DNA from 3 places in the Pseudomonas sp. D(2018) genome. Region 1 is predicted to be linked to each of the others. Evidence: riboswitches for the same ligand, from Rfam matches in the RefSeq annotation. Region 1 holds a riboswitch; each other region holds the start of a gene.
The links. Region 1 has a riboswitch for cobalamin ahead of FFS60_RS27520 (CbtB domain-containing protein). Riboswitches for the same ligand answer to the same signal wherever they lie in the genome.
Positions count from the first base shown of each region.

Region 2: it holds a riboswitch for cobalamin, as region 1 does, so the genes downstream of both, btuB (TonB-dependent vitamin B12 receptor) here and FFS60_RS27520 (CbtB domain-containing protein) in region 1, are expected to answer to the same signal.
Region 3: it holds a riboswitch for cobalamin, as region 1 does, so the genes downstream of both, FFS60_RS19695 (TonB-dependent siderophore receptor) here and FFS60_RS27520 (CbtB domain-containing protein) in region 1, are expected to answer to the same signal.

Region 1 covers NZ_SCOK01000085.1:6,278-13,455, reverse strand. The annotation lists gene FFS60_RS27550 (OmpW family protein) at 1-465, shown strand, start outside; gene FFS60_RS27545 (NAD-dependent epimerase/dehydratase family protein) at 547-1,476, opposite strand; gene FFS60_RS27540 (sugar nucleotide-binding protein) at 1,469-2,353, opposite strand; gene cobM (precorrin-4 C(11)-methyltransferase) at 2,466-3,221, opposite strand; gene FFS60_RS27530 (cobalamin biosynthesis protein) at 3,227-3,628, opposite strand; gene FFS60_RS27525 (CbtA family protein) at 3,625-4,335, opposite strand; gene FFS60_RS27520 (CbtB domain-containing protein) at 4,347-4,538, opposite strand; cobalamin riboswitch at 4,636-4,853, opposite strand; cobalamin riboswitch at 4,912-5,105, shown strand; gene cobW (cobalamin biosynthesis protein CobW) at 5,197-6,249, shown strand; gene cobN (cobaltochelatase subunit CobN) at 6,291-7,178, shown strand, end outside.
Region 2 covers NZ_SCOK01000001.1:259,670-266,847, forward strand. The annotation lists gene cobO (cob(I)yrinic acid a,c-diamide adenosyltransferase) at 1-367, opposite strand, end outside; gene btuB (TonB-dependent vitamin B12 receptor) at 379-2,250, opposite strand; cobalamin riboswitch at 2,316-2,527, opposite strand; gene FFS60_RS01080 (hypothetical protein) at 2,574-2,894, opposite strand; gene FFS60_RS01085 (O-methyltransferase) at 2,900-3,550, opposite strand; gene FFS60_RS01090 (C40 family peptidase) at 3,558-4,085, opposite strand; gene FFS60_RS01095 (C40 family peptidase) at 4,229-4,855, opposite strand; gene FFS60_RS01100 (NAD-dependent deacylase) at 4,925-5,689, opposite strand; gene FFS60_RS01105 (DNA-3-methyladenine glycosylase I) at 5,732-6,403, opposite strand; gene ttcA (tRNA 2-thiocytidine(32) synthetase TtcA) at 6,493-7,178, opposite strand, start outside.
Region 3 covers NZ_SCOK01000034.1:1,330-8,507, forward strand. The annotation lists gene FFS60_RS19685 (ABC transporter substrate-binding protein) at 1-691, opposite strand, end outside; gene FFS60_RS19690 (ABC transporter ATP-binding protein) at 688-1,458, opposite strand; gene FFS60_RS19695 (TonB-dependent siderophore receptor) at 1,458-3,575, opposite strand; cobalamin riboswitch at 3,685-3,892, opposite strand; gene FFS60_RS19700 (ferredoxin) at 4,121-4,828, opposite strand; gene FFS60_RS19705 (cobalt-precorrin-6A reductase) at 4,825-5,556, opposite strand; gene FFS60_RS19710 (cobalt-precorrin-5B (C(1))-methyltransferase) at 5,553-6,650, opposite strand; gene cbiE (precorrin-6y C5,15-methyltransferase (decarboxylating) subunit CbiE) at 6,689-7,178, opposite strand, start outside.

The DNA of each region.
Region 1 (7,178 bases):
GGCACCTACATGCTCACCGACCATGTCGGCCTGGAACTGCTTGCTGCTACCCCGTTCCAGCATGAAGTAGGCGTGAAGGGCCTTGGTGCGCTGGATGGCAAGCTGGCCGACATCAAGCAGCTGCCGCCGACCCTGAGCCTCCAGTACTACCCGATGGCCCCTGGCTCCGCCTTCCAGCCCTATGTCGGCGCCGGTATCAACTACACCCTGTTCTTCGACGAAAGCCTGACCGGCCAGCGCAAGGGCCAGGGCTTCAGCAACCTGGACCTGGACGACTCCTGGGGCCTGGCTGCACAGGTCGGCATGGACTACATGCTGACTGACAACATCCTGCTGAACGCCGCCGTCTGGTACATCGATATCGACACCCAGGCCACAACCGACCTGGCCGGTGTGGGCAAGGTCAAAGTCGACGTGGACGTCGACCCGTGGGTCTACATGGTGGGTGTCGGCTACAAGTTCTAAGCCACTCCCCTGGCAACCGCCCAGTAAAAAGGCGCCTTCGGGCGCCTTTCATGTGTTGGCGAAGTACAGGGACAGGTGGGATCAGCGCCCCAACAGCCGCGCTACGCCCAGCTTGAGCGGGGTGGGTTGCGGGAAGTCATAGCGCAACAGCAGGCGGGCAGTGTTGGCCCGCGAATGACGGATATCCCCGGCGCGCGATTCGGCGTGGGTCACCGGCGGCAAGCCACCCAGTACGTCGCCGATAGCGGCCAGCAGTTGCTTGAGACTGGTGGCCTGATTGAGACCCACGTTTACCGGCCCGACTTCAAGCCACTCCGCTTCCAGGGCCTGCACCAGCACCTGCACCAGATCGCCGACATAGACGAAGTCGCGGGTCTGCTCGCCATCGCCGAACACGGTGATCGGCAGCCCGGCCAGCGCGCGCTCGGTGAAGATGCTGATCACCCCGGAATAGGGTGAGGATGGGTCCTGGCGCGGACCGAAGATATTGAAGAAGCGGAATACCGCCGGTTCCAGCCCGTGCTGGCGGCGATAGAAATCCAGGTACTGCTCGCTGGCCAACTTGTCCACCGCGTAGGGTGTCAACGGCGCCTTGGGCGTGTCCTCATCAATCGCAGTGCCTTCGCCGTTCTGGCCATAGACCGCTGCGCTGGACGCGAAGATCACCCGCTTGACGCCGTGCTCGCGCATGGCCTCGCAGACATTCAGGGTGCCAATGAAATTGCTCTGGTGGGTCGCCACCGGATCGTCCACCGAGGCCTGCACCGACGCCACCGCCGCCAGATGCGCCACTGCCTTGCAGCCAGCCATGGCGCGAGTCAACAGGGCCGCGTCGGCCACATCGCCCTCGATCAGCTCCAGCTTTGGGTTGTCCAGTGCCAGGTTGGAACGTCTGCCGGTGGAGAGGTTGTCCAGCACGCGCACGGCATGGCCCTTGGCGAGCAGCGCATCGGCCAGGTGCGAGCCGATGAATCCGGCGCCTCCGGTAATGAGGATGGGGGAATCAGCCATGGCGGTAGTAACGATCCAGCAGGGTCGGCAGCGCAGCACGCCAGGCGCGCGGCTTGATGCCGAAGGTATGGAGGATTTTCTTGCAGGCCAGCACTGCGTTCTGCGGCTCGTCCGCCGCATCGGGACGGGCGGCGTGGGCCTGGGGCGTGATGTCCTGCACCGTCAGCGGATGCAGGTTGCGGGCCTCGCTGAGCAGGGCCTGGCCCAGTGCGAGAGGCGTGGTCGCTTCGTGGCCACCGTAGTGATAGGTGCCCCAGAGCGGCGCGGCGCAGTCCAGCTGTTTGATCACGGCCAGCAACACCCGCGCAGCATCGTCAACCGGGGTCGGGTTACCGCGGCGGTCGTCGGCCAGGCAAATTTCTTCGGCCCGCTCTGCACGACTGAGGAAACGCCCCAGGGAACCCTCGCGGCTGTCGTCCAGCAACCAGCCGAAACGCAGCAGCACGTGTTTGGGGCAGACGGCACGGACACTCTGTTCCATACGCCAGATCGCCTGACCGCGCTCGCTGAGCGGGACGGTTTCATCCTTCTCGCTGTAGGCCGTGGCGCGGGAGCCGTCGAATACCCGGTAGCTGGAGGGCTGCAGCAGGACGATGCTGTGGTGCTGGCAGAGTTCGGCCAGACGTTCCACGCCTCGCTCCTGGGCGGCCAGGCGGAGGCCACTGACTTCGTCGGCCTGGAACCAGTCGAAGTAGTAGGCGAGGTTGACCACGGCGTCAGGCCGGGTGTCATCGAGCAGCTGGGTCAGGCTGGCGGCGTCCCAACCCTGTTCGGGCGGGCGCGGAGCGAGAAAACCTATGTCTTCCTCGGCACCCTGGCGAATCAGCGCCTGTCCGAGTGAATTGCCGCCACCCAACAGCATCAAGCGCATTCGCATAGAGAAAAAGGTCGCTTAAAGCCGGTTAGAGAGAGTGTGCGGGCCAATTGCCCGCCGCATAAGAGCCGCATTCTGCGGGTTTCACCGGCGTACGTCACTAGCCGCGTGGCGGCTACGCCTTGCCGGGTCGGTAGAGATGAGCGTGATCGGCCCGATAAAGGGAGGAATCGGCAAAGCCTTCGGCGGCCAGCACCTCGCCCACCAGGATCAGCGCCGTGCGGCGGAAATCCCGTGCCGTGACCTTGGGCAGGATGTCCCCCAGGGTGCCGGTGACCTGCTCCTGGTCCGGCCAGCTGGCGCGATGGATCACGGCAATGGGGCAGTCGGCGCCGTAGTGCGGCAGCAGTTCTTCGATTATTTTCGCCAGTTGGCTCACGCCCAGGTGAATGGCCATGGTCGCGCGGTGACGGGCCAGATCGCCTAGTTCTTCCCCTTCAGGCATGCGCGTCTTGCTGGCGTAACGGGTGAGGATCAGGGTCTGGGAAACCTCCGGCAGAGTCAGCTCGCAACCCAGCAGCGCGGCGCACGCGGCAGTCGCCGTTACCCCCGGCACCACTTCGAAGGGGATGTCCCGTTCGCGCAGGTGGCGAATCTGCTCGCCGATGGCGCCGTAGAGCGATGGATCACCCGAATGCACCCGCGCCACGTCCTGGCCCCTGGCATGGGCTTCGACCAGCAGCGTGACGATCTCATCCAGATGCAGTTCAGCGGTGTTTACCACCAACTCCGCGCGGTGCCCGGCCAGCACGGCCTCGGGCACCAGCGAACCGGCGTAGAGAATCACCGGACAGGCGCGGATCAGGCGCTGGCCCTTCACGGTAATGAGTTCTGGATCGCCGGGGCCGGCGCCGATGAAATAGACCGTCATGGCCGTCAAGCCTCGTGCAGGATGCAGGCCAGGGCGCAAGTAGCACCGGCGCTGCGACGTTTGTCGATGAGCAGGGCGGCGCGACCGCCGAACAGGACTTCGATCTGGACCAGGGCGGCGGCCTCCGCCACGCCCGCACTGCCGGCGACCTCCCGGACACGCTCGGAGGGCTGGCTCAGGCGCATGTCCTCCGCAACAAGGATATCCGCAGGCAGGAAATACAGCGGCAGCCGCAACCGCTCGGCCAGGGCGATCAGCCCCGGCTCCGCGGCCTTCGCCTCACTGCTGGCCAGCGCGGCCAGATCATCGAGTGAAGCGCCGGCTTCGGCAAGGCACTGCATCAGCAGGCCTTGCAATTCGTCCGTCGGGCAGCCGCGTCGGCAGCCCAGCCCAGCGACCAGCTTCAAGCAGACGGCGACGCGTGACGCTGGTACAGCCAGGCCGCGGCCCAGCCCAGCACGGCCCAGAACACCGCATTGGTGATCAGGGAAGCAGCGATGAACTCATGTTCCAGCGCTTCCGGCGCCAGGCTGGAGTGGGCTTCGGGCTGCGGCGCACCTACGACATGGGGGATCACCAGCAGTACGACGCCCAGCACGCGCAGAGCCCAATGGCGGCCGAAGGCAATGAGCGCCAGCCCCACGGCAGTGGAAGCGGCAGTGCCGACCCACCAGGTCTGACGATGGGCCAGATCAGCGGCGGCGGTGCCCGGCAGTTCCGGCGGCAAGCCAAGGGACGGTGCCAGGGCGAACGTGGCGAAACCACTCAGGCCCCAGAGCAGGCCCTGCCAGGCACGGGTCGGGCCACGCAGGCTGAACAGTCCGGCAAGAATCAAGGCGAAACCTACTGCGACCACCAGGTTGCTGCCACCCGTGGAGAGGGTGCGCTGCCAACCATCTTCCGGCGCCCAGGCTTCGGCGCTGTGTTCGTGGGTATGGGCCACGGCAGCTCCACCATGCTCATGGTCGTGCTCAACCTGAGCGACAGGTTCGGCGTTTTCATAGGTTTCCGCCTGGAGAATCAGCGGGGTGACCCACAGGCTCTGCAACAGGGTCAGCACCAGGGCTGCGATCAGACCAGCGAAACCGGCGGTCTGGGCGATGCGCTTGATCATCCGGGAATCACTCAATGGCAGGGGAAGGCGGCACTGTGGCGAGTGTCGTGAGCGGCGTTGTGCATGGCCTCGATATGCGAGAAGCCGGCGAAATACACCAGGGACAGGCCGATCAGGCTGGCACCGATGGCCAGCAGCAGGCGTTGGGCCAGGGTCGAGGAAGAAGCGGCGGAATGGGACAGGGTGCGGCTGGACATGGAGATTCCCTCTGCGTTGCTAACGATACCGGCAGAGGAACGCGCGCGAGGGAAGCGGGCGCAGGAGCACCCCGATTTCCGGCTTGCGCCCGCCCACCGCGGGTTGCCAAAAAGCTGATCAGGCCGGTCTCCGGGCTCACGACGCCAGCCTGTGGCTGGACGGGCATGCCTTCCCATGCCGTGTCGGCACAGTGGCGTACTTAACCCTACGATCGCTTACCGTTGCGGGGGCAGCGTCGGACTAGTCCGAAAATGGACGCACCGACTTCCCGTTTCACCTCGCGTACGGCGACGCAAGGCACCTGAAAAAACCGTGCTAGGACATCACGAGTCCGACCAAGCGTCAACTGCCGTGATTGACCGTCGCCCAGGCGCTGCGTAGCCTTCGCCCTTTCGAGGTTCTCCGGCTGTACGCCGGAGCTAAGAGGGAACGTGGTCAAGGCCACGGCTGCCCCCGCAACTGTGAACGCCCCCAGGCCTTTCGAAACGCCACTGCGCAAGCGGGAAGGCGAAGGTGCCGCGCCAAGCGCAGGGTCGTGAGCCAGGAGACCTGCCTCGACGACATTCCAGACAACCGGGCGGGGTGATCCGGTGGCGAATCCGTTGCGCGGGGCGAGCCCCGCTGCGTTCGTCATGCCCGCCGACCGACCACGCAGAGGCGCGCATGAAAACCCTGGCCAAACTCCCCGTCACCATCGTCACCGGCTTCCTCGGCTCCGGTAAGACCACCCTCCTGCGCCACATGCTGGACAACGCTGAAGGCCGCCGTATCGCGGTGATCGTCAACGAGTTCGGCGAGCTGGGCATCGACGGCGAGATCCTCAAGCAGTGCTCTATCGGCTGCACCGAAGAAGAGGCCGTTGGCCGCGTCTTCGAGCTGGCCAACGGCTGCCTGTGCTGCACCGTGCAGGAAGAGTTCTTCCCGGTCATGCGCGAATTGGTAGCGCGCCGTGGCGACCTTGACCAGATCCTCATCGAAACCTCCGGCCTCGCCCTGCCCAAGCCGCTGGTGCAAGCCTTCCAGTGGCCGGAAATCCGCAACGCCTGCACCGTCGACGCCGTCATCACCGTGGTCGACAGCCCGGCCGTGGCCGCTGGCACCTTCGCCGCCCACCCCGAGCAGGTGGACGAGCAGCGCAAGCAGGACCCGAACCTCGACCATGAATCCCCCCTGCACGAACTGTTCGAAGACCAGTTGGCCAGCGCCGACCTGGTGATCCTCAACAAGGCCGACCTGCTCGACGCCGAGGCCCTGGCCGCCGTGCGCGCCGAGGTGGCCGAGGAACTGCCACCTGCGGTGAAGATCGTCGAAGCCAGCGCCGGCAAGCTGCCGCTCAGCGTGCTGCTGGGCCTGAACGCCGAGGCGGAACTGCACATCGACAGCCGCCCCACCCACCATGACCACGAAGGTCATGAAGACCACGACCACGACGAGTTCGACTCCTTTCACGTCGACCTGCCGGAAGTGGAAGAAGCCGCCCTGATCAAAGCCCTCGGCCAACTGGTGGTGCGCCACGACATCCTGCGCATCAAGGGCTTCGCCGCCATCCCCGGCAAACCCATGCGCCTGCTGATCCAGGGCGTCGGCAAGCGTTTCGACAAGCACTTCGACCGCAAGTGGCTGACCGACGAAACCCGCAGCACCCGCCTGGTGGTGATCGGTCAGGAACTGGATCAGGCAGTGATTGCCAACGAGCTGCGCACGGCTCTCGTATGAAACGCATTCAAATCCCCTCTCCCAGAGGGAAAGGGGAGTAAATGCACCTCCTGCGCACCCAACCCGGCGGCTTCGTCCCGGACGACGGCATCGCCCACCTGGCCCAGACACCCGCCGAACTGGTGATCCTCTGCAGCGGCGACTCGCACCTGGCGCTGCTGGCCGAGGCCGCCCGCGAATTGCCCGACGACTACCCGAGCCTGCGCCTGGCCAACCCCATGCAGTTGCAGAACCACGCCTCGGTGGACCTCTACGTCGACGAGGTGCTGCAGCATGCCAAGGTCATCCTGATCTCCGTTCATGGCGGCGTGGGTTACTGGCGCTACGGCATCGAGCAACTGGTGGCCCTGGCCGAACGGGGAGCGAAGCTGATCCTGGTGCCGGGAGACGACCGTCCCGACCCGGAGCTGGCCAGCCTGTGCACCGTTCCCGCGGAAGACGCCGAGCGCCTCTGGCAGTACTTGCGCCAGGGCGGCCTGGACAACGCCCGGCAGTTGTTCAACTGCCTGGCCAACCGCTGGTTCGACCGTGATTGCCCCTGGAACGAGCCTCAGGCCCTGCCCCGTGTCGCCCTCTACCACCCGCGCTTACGCCCGGCGCGGCTGGAAGACTGGCAGGCCGACTGGCGCTCCGATCAGCCGGTCGCCGCGCTCCTTTTCTATCGCACCCACTTGCAGGCCGCGAACACGGCCTTTATCGACGCTTTCTGCGAGCGCCTCGCCGCCCAGGGGCTGAATCCCCTGCCCATCGCCGTCGCCAGCCTCAAGGAAGCGGAGTGCTTGGCGGCTGTGGAAAACTGGCTGGACGCCGCGGGCGCCGGGCTGATCATCAACACCACCGGCTTTGCCCAGTCGAACCCGGACGCCCCCAGCCTGCGCCCGTTCCGCCGCGACATTCCGGTGCTGCAGGCCATCTGTTCGCTGGACAAC
Region 2 (7,178 bases), on a different contig from region 1:
GCAGGCTGCGGGCAACGGCCCAGGCGGCACGGGCCTTCTCGATGTCGCGCTGGCGGTCCTGGGTGTCCCAGGTGTAGCCCTCGCCCATCACGTGGTAGCTGACCTCTTCGGGGAAGCGGCGGAAGAAGTTCTCTTCACCGGTGGACATGCCGCCCTTGATGAACTGCACCACCCCCACCTTGAGGCCGTGCCCCAAGGCGCGGGCGACCATGCCAAAGGCCGAACTGCTCTTGCCCTTGCCGTTGCCGGTATGAACCAGCAGCAGGCCGTATTCGTCCTGGGCCTGGGCGATCTTCTCGTCGACCACGGCCTTCTTGCGTTGCATGCGGGCCTTGTGGCGGACATCGCGATCTGCGGATTCGGTCATGGGTGATCCCCTCAAAGCGCTTGATAGCGAACGCTGAAAAACACTGCCTGCCCCGGCTGGTTGTAGTCCAGAGCGGTTTCATAGTCGGCGTCCAGCAGGTTGGTCACTTTGGCCTGCAGGCGCCACTCCTCGGTCAGCCAGTACTCGCCGCGCAGGTCGACGGTAGCGTAGCCGGCCACGCGTTCGCGGTTGGCCAGGTCGTTGTAGCTGCGACCCTCGGCATGCAGCGTGGCGCCGATGCCGAAGCGGCCGAAGCGGCGGTCCAGGTCCAGATTGAACACCTCGCGCGCACGACGCGGCAGATCGTTGCCCGAATTGGCGCCGGACTCGCGATTCTGCGGATCGAGGAAGGTGGCGTTGGCGTTCCAGTCCCAGCCCAGCCACTGGCTACCGAGGACCAGCTCCAGGCCGTCGATGCGCGCCTTGCCGATGTTGTTGGGGCCGCCATAGAGGCCGAGGGTGGAGTCGTAGGCGATCAGGTCGTCCACATGGGTACGGTAGGCGTTGATCGACCAGCGGCCCCAGTCGTGTTGACCGGCAAGGCCAGCTTCGAAGCTTTCCGAGGTTTCCGCGTCCAGGTCGGGGTTGCCGTAGCCCGGGTAGTACAGCTCGTTGAAGCTGGGCGCCTTGAAGGCGGTGCCGTAGCTCAGGCTGAAGCGCACGGCGTCGGTCAGGGCGTAGCCCCAGGCGGCATTGCCGGTGTCGTGGGTGCCGAACTGCTCGTTGTCGTCGCGACGCAGACTGAGTTGCCAGTCCTGGCGGCCGTACTCACCCAGGTACTGGGCGAACCAGCCCTTGTTCAGGCGGGAATCTTTCTCGAAGGCCGTGGAGCTGCTGACCCGGTCACGCTGCCAGTCGTAGCCGAGGGTCAGTACATGCCCTTCGGCCAGGGTAAGGTCGTTGAGCCAGGAGGCGCTGTCCCGCTTGGAATCGAAGCGCGCATCGAACACGCCGTCGGTCCAACTGGTGGATTTGTCTTCGCTACGGCCGGCCTGCAGGGTCACATCCCAGATTTCGACCGGACTGAAGCGCGCACGACCACCCAACAGTTCCTGGCGGTTGTCGGCATTAGCGTTGTGGCCGCCCAGCGGGTGGAAGAAGCCGAACTGGTCGATGTCGTCGTAGTCGTTGTGCGCCTTGGCGCGCATCAGCGTGCCGTCCAGTTCCAGACCATTCTCGAACCGGTAACCGGCGCGCAGGCTGCCGGAAAGGTTGCGGTAGCCGTCGGCATCGGGCTCGTAGTAATCACTGCCCAGGCGCCGGGAATTGATGCCGTCGGTGTCCTGGCTGCTAACGCCGAGGCTGTACCAGGCTTTGCCATCGCCACCGGACACGCCAGCGCTGCCTTCATAACTGTCGTGAGTGCCGTAGCCTGCGGAGAACCAAGGCTTGGCCCCTTCCTTGCCACCTTTGCGGGTGAATATCTGGATCACGCCGCCAATGGCTTCGGAGCCATAAAGGCTGGAGCGCGGCCCACGGACGACCTCGATGCGTTCGATCAGCTCGACAGGCAGGTCCTGGAAGGCCGTCAGCCCGGCGCTCACCGAGCCGACCTTGACGCCATCGATCAGCACCAACACGTGATCGGACTCTGTGCCGCGCATGAACAGCGTGGTGTTCTTGCCCGGCCCACCGTTATTGCTGAGGGTGACGCCCGGCACCTTGCGCAGCAGGTCGGGGACGGACTGTGCCTGGCTGCGCTCGATCTCTTCGCGGTCGATCACGGTGGTGGCAGCAAGACTGGCGCGCACCGGCTGCTCGCTGCGGGTGGCGGTGACGACCTGCTCATCCAGCGTCAGGGGCGCTGCGGCCAGGAAAGGGGAAACGGACGTACCGCCGAGCAGCGCAAGCGCCGCCGGCCTGATGAAAGGCTTGCGAATCAAGGTTGGATCTCCGTCGTGCCACCCGCGCGACATCTGTAGGGGGTACTGCATGCGGAAGGCTCCGCGATGCCCAGGTTGCGACAGGCCGGTCTCCGGGCTTGCGAGTGGAGCTGAGCTCCTGTGCCGCGCCTTCCCATGCGTTAGCACAGTGGCCGATTGCGACTTCTACTCGCCTACCGTTGCGGGGGCAGCGCCGGATTCTTCATCGGAATGGACCGGCTTCCCTGTTTCACCCCGTAGTTCAGAACCACGGGGCACCTGAGGCAGCGGCGAAGGTTAGAGGGTGCGCGGGGTAGCGTCAAATGCTAGCGGACACGTGCCATTCAGTGCCTCGGATTGAAGCCGGCGGGTTTGCCCGCCAGCCAGTCGACGAAGGTGCGCAGGCGCTCGTCACCCAACAGGGCCTCCCGGCTGTTGTAGTTCAGGGCCAGCTCCTTTTCGCTGAACAGCTTGTGGATCTGGTTGTGGCAGGGCCTGCACACCCAGAGGGTGGCGGTGATGCGCTCGTTTTTCGCGTAGCGCTTCTGCACGTAGGGCTTGTCGTGCAGGGCCTTGGGAATCAGGTGATGACGGGTGAGCGCGGCAGGCCGGCCACACAACTCGCAGGCATCGGGCTGGGGCGGCAGGCGTATCGGTTCGGGCATACCCGTCAGCGCTTGCGGCAGAGCGTCAGGCCATCGCCCACGGGCAGCAGCGACAGGTCGATGCGCTCATCAGTCTTCAGGGTCAGATTCAGGGCCTGAATGGCGCGGGTGTCGGCGCTGTCCGGCTCGGCTTCCAGCACGCGACCGCTCCAGAGCACGTTATCGAAAAGGATCATCCCGCCCTGGCGCACCAGGCGCAGGGCCTCTTCCAGGTAGGCCGGATAGTTGGCCTTGTCGGCGTCGATGAAAATCAGGTCGAGGCTGTCATCTTCCAGGCTCGCCAGGGTATCCAGTGCCGGCGCCAGGCGCAGCTCGATGCGTTCGGCCAGCCCCGCCTCCTGCCAATAGCGACGGGCGATGGCGTTGTAGTCGCCGGGCAGGTCACAGCAGATCATCCGGCCGTCAGCCGGCAGTTCCGCCGCCATGCACAGGGCACTGTAACCGGTGAAGGTGCCCACTTCGAGAATGCGACGAGCGCCGGTGAGTTTGACCAGCAAGGCCATGAACTGGCCCTGCTCCGGGGCGATCTGCCAGCGCGCCATGGGCATGACGGCGGTTTCGGCGCGCAGCCGCTGCAACAGCGGCGTGTCCCGTAGCGAAACATCGAGGAGATAGCCGTAGAGGGCGTCGTCGAGGTTCAGCGTGCGGTTGGTCATGACAACCTCAGTGGGATTGGGCCAGGCGTGGATCGAAGATTACGCGCTTGGCGCTGAGATAGCTGCGTTGCCAATAGCTGTTCGACAGGCTGTCCAGACGCACCGTTCCGCCGGTGCGCGGCGCGTGGACGAAACGCCCCTCGCCTACATAGATACCGGCATGGCTGACCTGCCCGCCGCCATTGGTGGCGAAGAACACCAGGTCGCCGCTTTGCAGGGCATTGAGGCTGATGCTGGGTGTACGCATGGAGATCAGTTCGCGCGTCGAGCGCGGCAGGGCGATACCCGCGGCGTCACGGTAGACGTAGCCGATCAGGCCACTGCAGTCGAACCCGCTGTCAGGGGTGTTGCCGCCCCAGCGATAGGGCGTGCCCACCAGGCCCAGGGCACGGAACAACACGTCTTCGGCTACGGGCGAGAACGAGTGGGCAGGGCTGGTGACAGCGGGAGGGGAATAAGGCGGCGGTGACTTGCCCGCACAAGCGGTGAGCAGCGCAGCCAGGGTGATGATGGCGAGGCGGTTCAGTGCGAGCATGGCAAGTCAGTCCTGACTTGAGGAATGCACGCTAATTTGCTGATCTCACAATGATATTGCAAGCGAAAGCTGCACGACTGGGCAGAAAAAAGCCGAGGCGGCCACTTGGGGCCGCCTCGGCTTGTCGTCTCGCGCCGGCTGGATCAGCGATGCAGCAGGTGGCGAGTCGGGGTATTCATGGCCAGGACGCGCTTGGCTTCCATGTAGCTGGCCTTCCAGTAGCGGTCGTCGAGGCTGTCGACGCGCACACCACCGCTGCGGCTGCTGCTGGAGTGGATGAAGCGATCATCGCCGATATAGATGCCGGCGTGACTGACGCGGCCGCGGCCACGATTGTTGAAGAACACGATGTCGCCGGGCTTCAGCTCGCTACGAGCGATCACCGGAGCATCCAGGTTGATCATTTCGCGAGTGGAACGCGGCAGCTGGATACCAGCCTCTTCCTTGAACAGGTAACCGACGAAACCGCTGCAATCGAAGCCGGTCTTCATGGAACGGCCACCGAAGCGATACGGAGTACCCACCAGCTCGAAACCACGCTCCAGCAGGCCATCGGCCAGGGACGGCATCTGGTAGGGCTCATCGTCGGTGAGGTTGGCAAGATCCAGGGCGGTGGGCCCACGATCCGCCAGCAGCGAATCGGGTGCGCCGTCGGCTACGGGAGCCTGGGCCTGGGCCTGGGATTGCGGTTGCTGCTGCACATTGCCTGCGCAAGCGGCGAGAAACAGAGCGAAGGTGAGAGGCACGAGGGGTGCGAAGCGCTTCAGCATGGGCACGACCGTGTCGAATGGTTTCTGATGAAGGCGCGACTATGCCCGCTATCAAATCCATTTGCAAATTTAATCGCCCGAAATGTGACTCAGCAGTCCTTGCAAAACATCTAAGGCCTTTCCTCTGAGGTGAACATCGACGACGGGGCTGAGGTCGGTGAGCGCCGGATTGATTTCCACGGTGAAACCGCCTGCTTGGCGGGTGCGGATGACGGGCTCGATGATGTAAGGAAAGCTCGCCGTGGTTCCCACCGAGATCACCGCATCGAATCCCTTGCGTAGCTCGGCGTAGAGGCTGTCGATGGCCTGCTCTGGGAGCATTTCTTCGAACAGCACCACGGGTGGGCGGAGAATACCACCACATTCATGGCATTTGGGAGGCATTTCTCCTGCCAGATGTCGGGCAAGGTCAGAACTTTCCGCCCCGCAGGACTGGCAGTAGAGCGGCGACAAGTCGCCATGGATCTCGATCAGCCGCTCCGGCGGCGAGCCCGCCTGGCGGTGGTAGCCATCGATGTTCTGGGTCAGCACCCAACATTCGGGCTTGAGCCGCTGCAGCTGGGCGATTGCTTCATGACCGGCGTTCGGCCGGGCGCCCAGACAGGCGCGGCCGAGTTGGGCGAGGTACTTCCAGCAGAGCGTCGGGTTGCGCCGCAGCATCGGCCCGGAGAGTGCCTCTTCTATAGGCAACCCCTCCTCCGTCACGCCGTTGTAGAGCCCACCCAATCCGCGATAGGTGGGCAACCCCGAATCAGCCGACAGCCCGGCCCCGGTGATGACCAGGATTCGCTCGGCCGCCTTGATGGCTGATGCCACGCGCTGGATATCCGACATGCTCCCCTCCTCTGCCGGCCGGCGCCGAGCGCCCGTCGCGGCTCAGTGATTGACGGTATGGGCCAGCATCACGGACAGCTGGCACAGCGGGCGGCCGCTTTCGGCATGCCACTGGTTGAAGGCCGCCTGGACCTGGGCCAGATCTTTCTGGCTGGTGGGCGCCTTGTCGATAATGTCCTGGGCCTTGAGGGCCGCAACCATGTCATCGGTCGGAATGAAGGTGTCCTTGCCGACCATGCGCAGGAAGCGCGGCGCCGACAACCCGCCCAACTGGTTGCCATGCTTGGCCAGGTACTTCCACAGGCCGACGATGTCGGTCACCGGCCAGTCGGCGATCAGCGCGCCGAAGCTGCCTTTCTCCCGGGCCACGTCCAGCACGAACTGCGCATTGCGCGGCACACTCTTGAGCTTGCCCAGGTGGCGGATCAGTCGCGCGTCCTGCATTAGACGCTCCAGATGCTCGGCGCCCATCAGCACCACTTTCTCCGGGTCGAAGCCGAAGAACACCTCTTCGAAGGCGGGCCACTTGGCGTCCACCAGGCTGTGCTTGAGGCCTGCACGGAATACCCGCAAGGCCATCAGCGACAGATAACGGTCGTCACTCAGTGCGCGCAGCTCGGCTTCGCTGCGCGGTTGCGGCAGACGTGCTTCCAGGGCCTCGGCGGAGCCGAAGCGGTTCAGGCAGTACTCGTGGAGCCAACGGTAGTCGCGCATGCAGTGTCCTTTCGATGCGGAAACGATTCCCTTTAGGAGCCAGCTTGCTGGCGAGCCTTCGCGAGCAAGCTCACTCCTACAAGGGCAGGTCAGATATTGACCACGTCGAGGGTACGCGGCGCCGCGGTTTCGTCGATGCGCAGGTTGGCGAAGTCGAACAGGTTGCGGTCGGCCAGCTGCGAGGGCACCACGTTCTGCAGGGCGCGGAACATGATCTCGGTACGGCCCGGGGACTTGCGCTCCCAGTCGTTGAGCATTTCCTTGACCACCTGGCGCTGCAGGTTTTCCTGGGAGCCGCAGAGGTTGCACGGGATGATCGGGAACTCCTTGAGGATGGAGTACGCCTCGATGTCGGCCTCGTTGCAGTAGGCCAGCGGACGAATCACCACGTTGCGGCCGTCGTCGGCACGCAGCTTCGGGGGCATGGCCTTGAGGGTGCCGCCGTAGAACATGTTGAGGAAGAAGGTTTCCAGGATGTCGTCGCGGTGGTGACCCAGGGCCATCTTGGTCGCGCCGATTTCGTCGGCGAAGGTGTAGAGGGTGCCGCGGCGCAGGCGCGAGCAGAGCGAGCAAGTGGTCTTGCCTTCCGGGATCTTCTCCTTCACCACCGAGTAGGTGTCCTTCTCGATGATGTGGTACGGAACGCCAATGGATTCCAGATAGGCCGGCAGGACGTGTTCCGGGAAGCCGGGCTGCTTCTGGTCCATGTTCACTGCGACGATCTCGAATTTGATCGGCGCAACCTTCTGCAGGTACAGCAGCACGTCCAGCATGG
Region 3 (7,178 bases), on a different contig from region 1:
TCAGGTTGCGTCCACCGGCCGCCTCGATCAGCGCCTGCGGCATGGCCAGGCGACCCGCCGTGAAGGGTCGGTCCTCACCGCTGTCATAGAGGAATACGCTCGGCGCCGGCACGTCTTTCGGCACGCGTTGACGCACCCGTTCCACCCGGCCACGCAGGTCGCTCACCAGCGCGTCGGCGCGCGGCTCCACATCGAAGATGCGCCCCAGGTTGAGCAGGTCGGCGTAGAGATCCTCGAGACGCGCGGCGTCACGCGGCATCACGTGGGCACAGGACTCGGTCAGCTCGTACACCGGAATGCCCAGCGGCGCGAGCGTGGCCGGCGTGACCTCGCCCCCCACGTGCATGCCGTAGTTCCAGCCGGCGAAGAACAGGTCGGCACCGGCATTCAGCAGGTTTTCCACCGAGGGGTAGCGCGGCGCCAGTTCCGGCAGGCCGGTCAGTTGCGCGCGGAAATCCTCATCCAGGGTCTTCCAGCCGCTGATGCCGCTGTAGCCCGCCATGTTCGGGCGCAGGCCGAGGGCGAGCAGCATGCCGGTCAGGTTGACGTCCTGGCTGACGGCGCGCTGCGGCGCACGCTCGAAACGCACTTCACGCTGGCAACTGGTGATGGTGACCGGGTAGTGCCCGGCCTGGGTGAAAGTGGCGACGAACAGCAGGCTTGCGCCCAGGGACATGAGAAATGGCTTCATCGGGTGATCCAGGTAATCCGTGGGTGACCGGCAACGGGATGGAGGTCCACCAGCGCCTCGGTGCCGAACACCTGCAGCAGCAGGTCTTCTGTCAGCACGTCGGCCGGTGCGCCGCTGGCCACCAGGCGGCCGCCGTCGAGCACATGGAGGCGGTCGCAGAAAGCGGCGGCCAGGTTGAGGTCGTGGAAGCTGGCGAGAACACCCAGCCCCAGGCTGCGGAGCTGGCGCAGCAGGTCCAGTTGGTAGCGCGGGTCCAGGTGGTTGGTGGGCTCGTCGAGGATCAGGACCTGCGGTTGCTGCACCAGGGCGCGGGCCAACAGCACGCGCTGCTTCTCGCCGCCGGACAGGTTTTCGAAGGGCTGGATGCGGCGCTCCACCAACCCCACACGCGCCAGCGCCTCATCCACCAGGCGCTGGTCTTCTTCGCTGTCACCGTCCAGCAACCCCTTGTGCGGCATGCGTCCCATGGCGACCACCTCGGCCACGCTGAGGCCGAAGTCCTGGGGAAACTCCTGCAGGACCACGGCGATGCGCTGGGCGCTCCAGCGTGGTGATTGCCGCCAGAGGTTGGCGCCCTCCAGCTCGACGCGGCCCTGCTGGGGGCGATGGAAGCGATAGGCGCAACGCAGCAGGCTGGTCTTGCCGCTGCCGTTGGGGCCGATGAGCCCGACGAATTCGCCCTCCCCCACCGCCATCTCGACGCCTTCCAGCAAGGACTGGCCCGGGCTCGGAGCCCAGGCCAGGTCGTGCAGCGAAAGGCGCGCCATCAGAACGTGATGTCCGTGGTGACGAAGAACGAGCGCGGCTCGCCGAGGAACCACTGCTGGCCGCTGTTGGTCTGGCTCACCGCGTACTGGCGGTCGAACAGGTTGTTCAGCTCCAGGCCCAGGGTCAGCTGGGGCGTGGCGCGCCAGCTCAGGTTGGCGTCTGCCACGGTGTAGCCGGGCACCTCGATCTGGTTGGCGGTGTCGGCGTAGCGGTCATCCACGTAGCGCAGGCCGGCGCCCGCGCGAACATTGCCGGGCAGCGCCTTGTTCACCCAAAGGTTGGCGGTGCGACGCGGCACGTCCACCGGGCGATTGCCGGCGCGGGAAACGCCGCCCTGATAGAACTCGTCGTATTCGGCGCGTACCACCGAGGCGTTGGCCGACACCTGCCAGCCTCGGGCCAGGCTCAGCTCCAGGCTGGCTTCGATGCCGTCGGCGGATTGCTGGCCGATCTGCTCGGCGACACGGGTCACCGGGTCGGTGGTCAGCAGCTTCTCCTTGACGATGTGGTAGCCGGCCACCGTCCACTGCCCGCGCCCTTCCCAGAACTGCTGCTTGAAGCCGAGCTCGGTCTGACGGGCCTCGGTGAGGTCCATCTGCTGTTGGGTCGGGTTGAGGCTGATGAGGTTGTTCACCCCGTCCTTGCTGGTGCCGTACTGGCCGTAGAGCGAGGCATTCGGCGTCAGTGCGTAGACCAGGCCCGCGCGCCAGTTGCCGCCGGAAAGGCTGCGGTCGCTGCGGGTGCCGGCGCGCAGATCGTCACGGTCGATGTGCACCTGGTCGCGGCGCGCACCGGTGATCAGGGACCAGCGCTCGCTGAGCTGCAGCTGATTCTCGGCGAACAGGGCGAAGGTGCGGGTCTGGCTGCGCGAGTGCGGGCGGTACGCGGACGCGCTCTGGTAATAGCCAGGCGCCGGGTTCCAGGGGTCGATGTAGTCGCCGCCGATATCGTTGTAGGGCGAGTTGTTGGTCAGGTCGAAGCGGATGCGGTTGACCTCGGTGCCCACCAGGGTGCGGCTGGCCAGACCCAACAGCGAATGATCGAAGGTGAAGGTCTGGCGATCGCCGATCTGCTGCTGATGGTGCTTGATGCGCAGGTAGTCGCTGCGCAGCATGTCCTCGCGGCTGTCGTCCCAGGTGTAGGCCTCGGCATTGCGCCAGTAGCGCCGCGACTTCAGGTAGTAGAGCTGGTTGCTGGCGCTGACCTGGTCGGAGAGGGTCCAGTCGGTGGTCAGGCGGGTCCACTGGTCGTTGTAGTGCTGCTCGGCATTGCGCAGGTTGTAGTTCTTCTCCCGCAGGCTCTCGCGGTAGCGGCCGTTGATCAGCGGGGTGCCGAAGTAGCTGCCGGGCTCCAGGTCGCCCTGGTCATGGGCCAGGGTAAAGGCCAGGTCGTCGCTGGCCTGCCAGCGCAGGGCGGCACCCAAGCTCAGGCTCCGGGCATCGCCCCGGTCCACCCAGCCCTGGGTCGCCTGGCGGTTGACGGTGGCGCGGTAGCTCAGGCTGTCGCTGAGGGAGCCGCCGCTGTCCAGGGCGAACTGGCTGCGATCGTAGGAGCCGTAGCCCAGGCGCACCTGGTTGCGGATTTCGCCCTCGAAGGGCGTCTTCGACAGGTAGTTGATCACCGCCCCGGTAGCGCCTTCGCCATAGAGACTGGAGGCCGGACCGCGCAACACCTCGATGCCCTCCAGTTGCCAGGGATCGGTGGGGAACGTGGTGGTGCCCATGCCGGTGTAGAGGCGGATGCCGTCGAACAGTTGCATCACCGAGGCATGCCCGGTGAAGCCCCGCGCCGAGAGGCCGGTGCCACCATCGCCGGGGGTGCCGATGAAGCTGAGGCCGGGGGTGCGGGTCACGGCGTCCTGGGCGCTGCGGGCATTGCGCTCGCGCAGGGTGTCGCCGCTGAGGGAGGTGGTGCTGGCCGGGGTTTCCAACGCGGAGAGGCCGAGCCGCGAAGCGGTTGACTGGGACTTGTGCAGATCGGTTTCGGCAGGTTCCAGGACCTGGCCATCGACCTGGGTGGCCGGCAGGCTCAGGGCCGGGGATTCAGCGAAGGCCGAGGATGTCGCCAGCAGGCCGGCGAGGACGAACAGGGATGAAGACTGGGGATAGCGCGCCATGGGAATTCCAATTCAGGGTGCAAGGCACGGCAATCCCGATGGAACGCGCAAAAGCAGACGCGGGCGCGCAGGCACCCACGGTCAGCGTCAACGCCCGCCCACCGCGGGTTGCCAAACGAATGCCTCAGGCCGGTCTCCGGGCTTGTGAGGGTCATGAAAACCTCGCCTTCCCATGCTGTGCAGCACAGTGGCCTGTTGAGGGTTTCGCTCACTTACCGTTGCGGGGGCAGCGCCGGACTGGTTCCTCTCGGAACGCACCGGCTTCCCGTTTAACCTCACGCGCGGCGGCGTGAGACACCTGAAGCGGCGCGGATAGGAACATTCGTGGGTGGGGGAGTCAAGCTCAGCCCCGGCGAGAAACCCGCAATAATCCCGGTGCGCAAACTGGATAGTCGGGCGGCTCCCAGTCTCCTGGGGCGCAATGGAGCCATTCGCTCAGAACATCCGAAGGTGATCGCTGAACACGCCAATCTCAGCGATGTGAGGTTGCAGGCGGCAACGTTCAATGCCCCTTACCAGGTTCGCCGGGACACTTCCCGGCGCCCCTACGTCTTAATCAGCAAATCCGGTACTTGGCGCTCTTCCACGATCCGCTCCTGCACCCAGCGCAGGACCTCTTCCTCGTCGCGCATCCGGTACCACTCCCCGTCGGGATAGAGGCTGGCGGTAGGGCCGAGGTCGCAGGGGAACTGGCACTGGGTACGGGTGATGTGCACGCCGCCTTCACACTCCAGCTTGCCCGTGGCCTTGAGGGTTTCGCGCAGCTTCTTCCACAACGGCAACGCACCACGGCGGGTGCAGCGGGGGCCGTTGCACAGCAGCAGGCGGCGGGCATGGGGCGGAATGCAGGACCAGGCGTGGCTGGCGGGAATCGCCGGCACACTCGCGCACTCCAGGTGCAGTTCGGCACGCCCGGCCAGTGCACAAGCGGCGCCGGCCGGATCGCTGTCGAACTGGCCGAGGAGGCTGGCGACGAAGAGGTGCTCCGGAGCGCCCAGAACCGCCAGTTCGCTGCGCAGCCAGTCCAGATGCTGGGCGGACGATTGCGGGTCGAGGTCGATCACCAGCAATGGGCGGGGACTGGCCTGCACCGTCTGCCAGAGCCCGTCATGACCGGCTGAGGTGTCGACGATATCGGCCAGCGCCTCCTCGCCACGCAGGGCGATGAGCTGGCGACGGAAGAGTTCGGCGAAAGAGCCTTCGGCAAGGTCCGGCCCGGCGAACAGCACGCGGGCGTAAGGTGTTGCGGTCATGGGGTGTCCAGATGGATGGCGAGGGCCTGCCAGAGGCCTTCGACGGAATCGAATTCACGGGCCACGGGCGGCAGCTCCGGGCGCTTGAGGATCAGTATCGGCAGCCCCAGCTCGCGGGCCACTTGCAGCTTGGGTTCGGTGGACTGGCTGCCGCTGTTCTTGCTGATCAGCACGTCGCTGTGCAGCCGCGCGAACAACTCACGCTCGCCGTCCAGATCGAAGGGGCCACGGGCGCCGATCACCTCAAAGCGTTCACCCGCCGGCTGCCCCTGCAGGCAGCGCACGGTCCAGTGCTGCTGCGGCGGGATCTCGTGCAGGTGCTCCAAAGGTTCGCGGCCGAGGGTGAAGAAGGGGCGACGGAAACGCTTCAGGGCTTCGATCAGCTCGGCCCAATCGGCCACCTCTTGCCAGTCGTCATCCGGGCTTGCCTGCCAACCGGCGCGACGCAAGGCCCAGCAGGAAATGCCCGCCTGTTCGGCCGCCGTCGCGGCGTTCCGGCTCATCTGTGCGGCGTAGGGATGGGTGGCATCGACCAGCAGATCGATGCCCTCCTCCGCGATGAAATGCGCCAGTCCCTCGGCGCCGCCATAGCCCCCCACGCGTACCTGGCAGGCCAGGTCATCCGGCACCTTGCCAAGGCCCTTGAGGCTGTAGACATGTTCGGGGCCGAGGCGGCGCGCCAGCGCCAGGGCTTCGCTGACGCCGCCCAGCAGGAGGATGCGTTTCATCGTTGCTCCACAGCCTCGCCGACGATATTGCCCTGGCGATCGATGGCGAAGACTTCCAGCGCCACGCTGGCCGGCACCGTCTTGCGGGCGAAGGCCAGGGCGTGGGCGCAGACCATATTGCCCAGGGGAATGCCGGCGTCATGGGCCATGACCAGCGCCAGCTGGCTGGTATTGGCACCGCGCATGGCCGCCTGCAATTCGGCGCTTGCGCCCAGTTCGGCAGCCCACTGCGCCAACAGCGGCAGGTCGATGCTGGAGTTGCGGCTGTGCAGGTCCATATGGCCGGCGGCGAGTTTGCTGATCTTGCCGAAGCCGCCGCACAGGCTGAGTTTTTCCACGGGTGCCTTGCGCAGGTGCTTGAGCACGGCACCGGCAAAGTCGCCCATCTCGATCAGCGCGGTGTCGTCCATGTGGTAGCGACGACGCATGGCGTCTTCGCTGGCGTTGCCGGTGCAGGCCGCCAGGTGGGTGAAGCCGTTGGCGCGGGCGACATCGATGCCCTGATGGATCGATGCGATATAGGCCGAACAGGAGAACGGTCGGACGATTCCGGTGGTGCCCAGGATGGAAAGGCCGCCGAGAATGCCGAGGCGCGGGTTCATGGTTTTCAGCGCCAGCGCCTCGCCGCCCTCGACGCAGATCGTCACCTCGAAGCCGCCGGCAAACCCGTGGTCGCCAGCGAGTCGAGTGAGGTGCTCAATCATCATCTGCCGGGGTACCGGATTGATCGCCGGCTCGCCCACGGCCAGTGTCAGGCCGGGTTTGGTGACGGTGCCTACGCCGGGGCCGGCATGGAAACGCACACCCGGCGCGGTAGCCAGGCGCACCTGGGCGTAGATCAGCGCGCCATGGGTCACGTCCGGGTCGTCGCCAGCGTCCTTCAGGGTGCCTGCCTCGGCTCCGCCCTCGATCAAGCGACAGAACTCCAGGCGCATCAGCACCTGCTGGCCCTTGGGCAGGACGATCTCCACCGCATCCGCCGCCACGCCGCCCAAGAGCAGGCGCGCCGCGGCCAGACTGGTGGCCGTGGCGCAGCTGCCAGTGGTGTAGCCACTGCGCAGGGGAGCGGGTTGTTCGGGGGTTTCGTCACGCATGGAGAATGGCGGGTCCGCTCAAGGGTTTTACCTAGGGATCACTTGGTCACTTCAAGCAAGGTAATCGGCAACGCCGAACGCCAGGTATCGAAGCCGCCCAGCGGCTGTGCCTGGGCGACGGCGATGCGGGTGAGTTCGCCGCCGTGCAGCTCGCGAAAGGCTACCAGCATAGCTTCGCTCTGCAGAGTCACGGCGTTGGCGACCAGGCGACCGCCGGGCTTGAGCTGGTTCCAGCAAGCGTCCAGCACACCGGGCTCGGTGACGCCGCCGCCGATGAAAATGGCATCCGGCGCGGGCAAGCCCTCCAGCGCCACCGGGGCCTGACCGGCGACCAGTTGCAGACCGGGCACACCAAGGGCATCGCGGTTGTGGCGGATATGTGCCTGGCGGCCTTCGTTGGCTTCGATGGCAATGGCACGACAACCCGGGTGTGCGCGCATCCACTCGATGCCGATGGAGCCACAACCGGCGCCTACATCCCAGAGCAGCTCGCCAGGACGTGGCGCCAGCCGCGCCAGGGTGACGGCG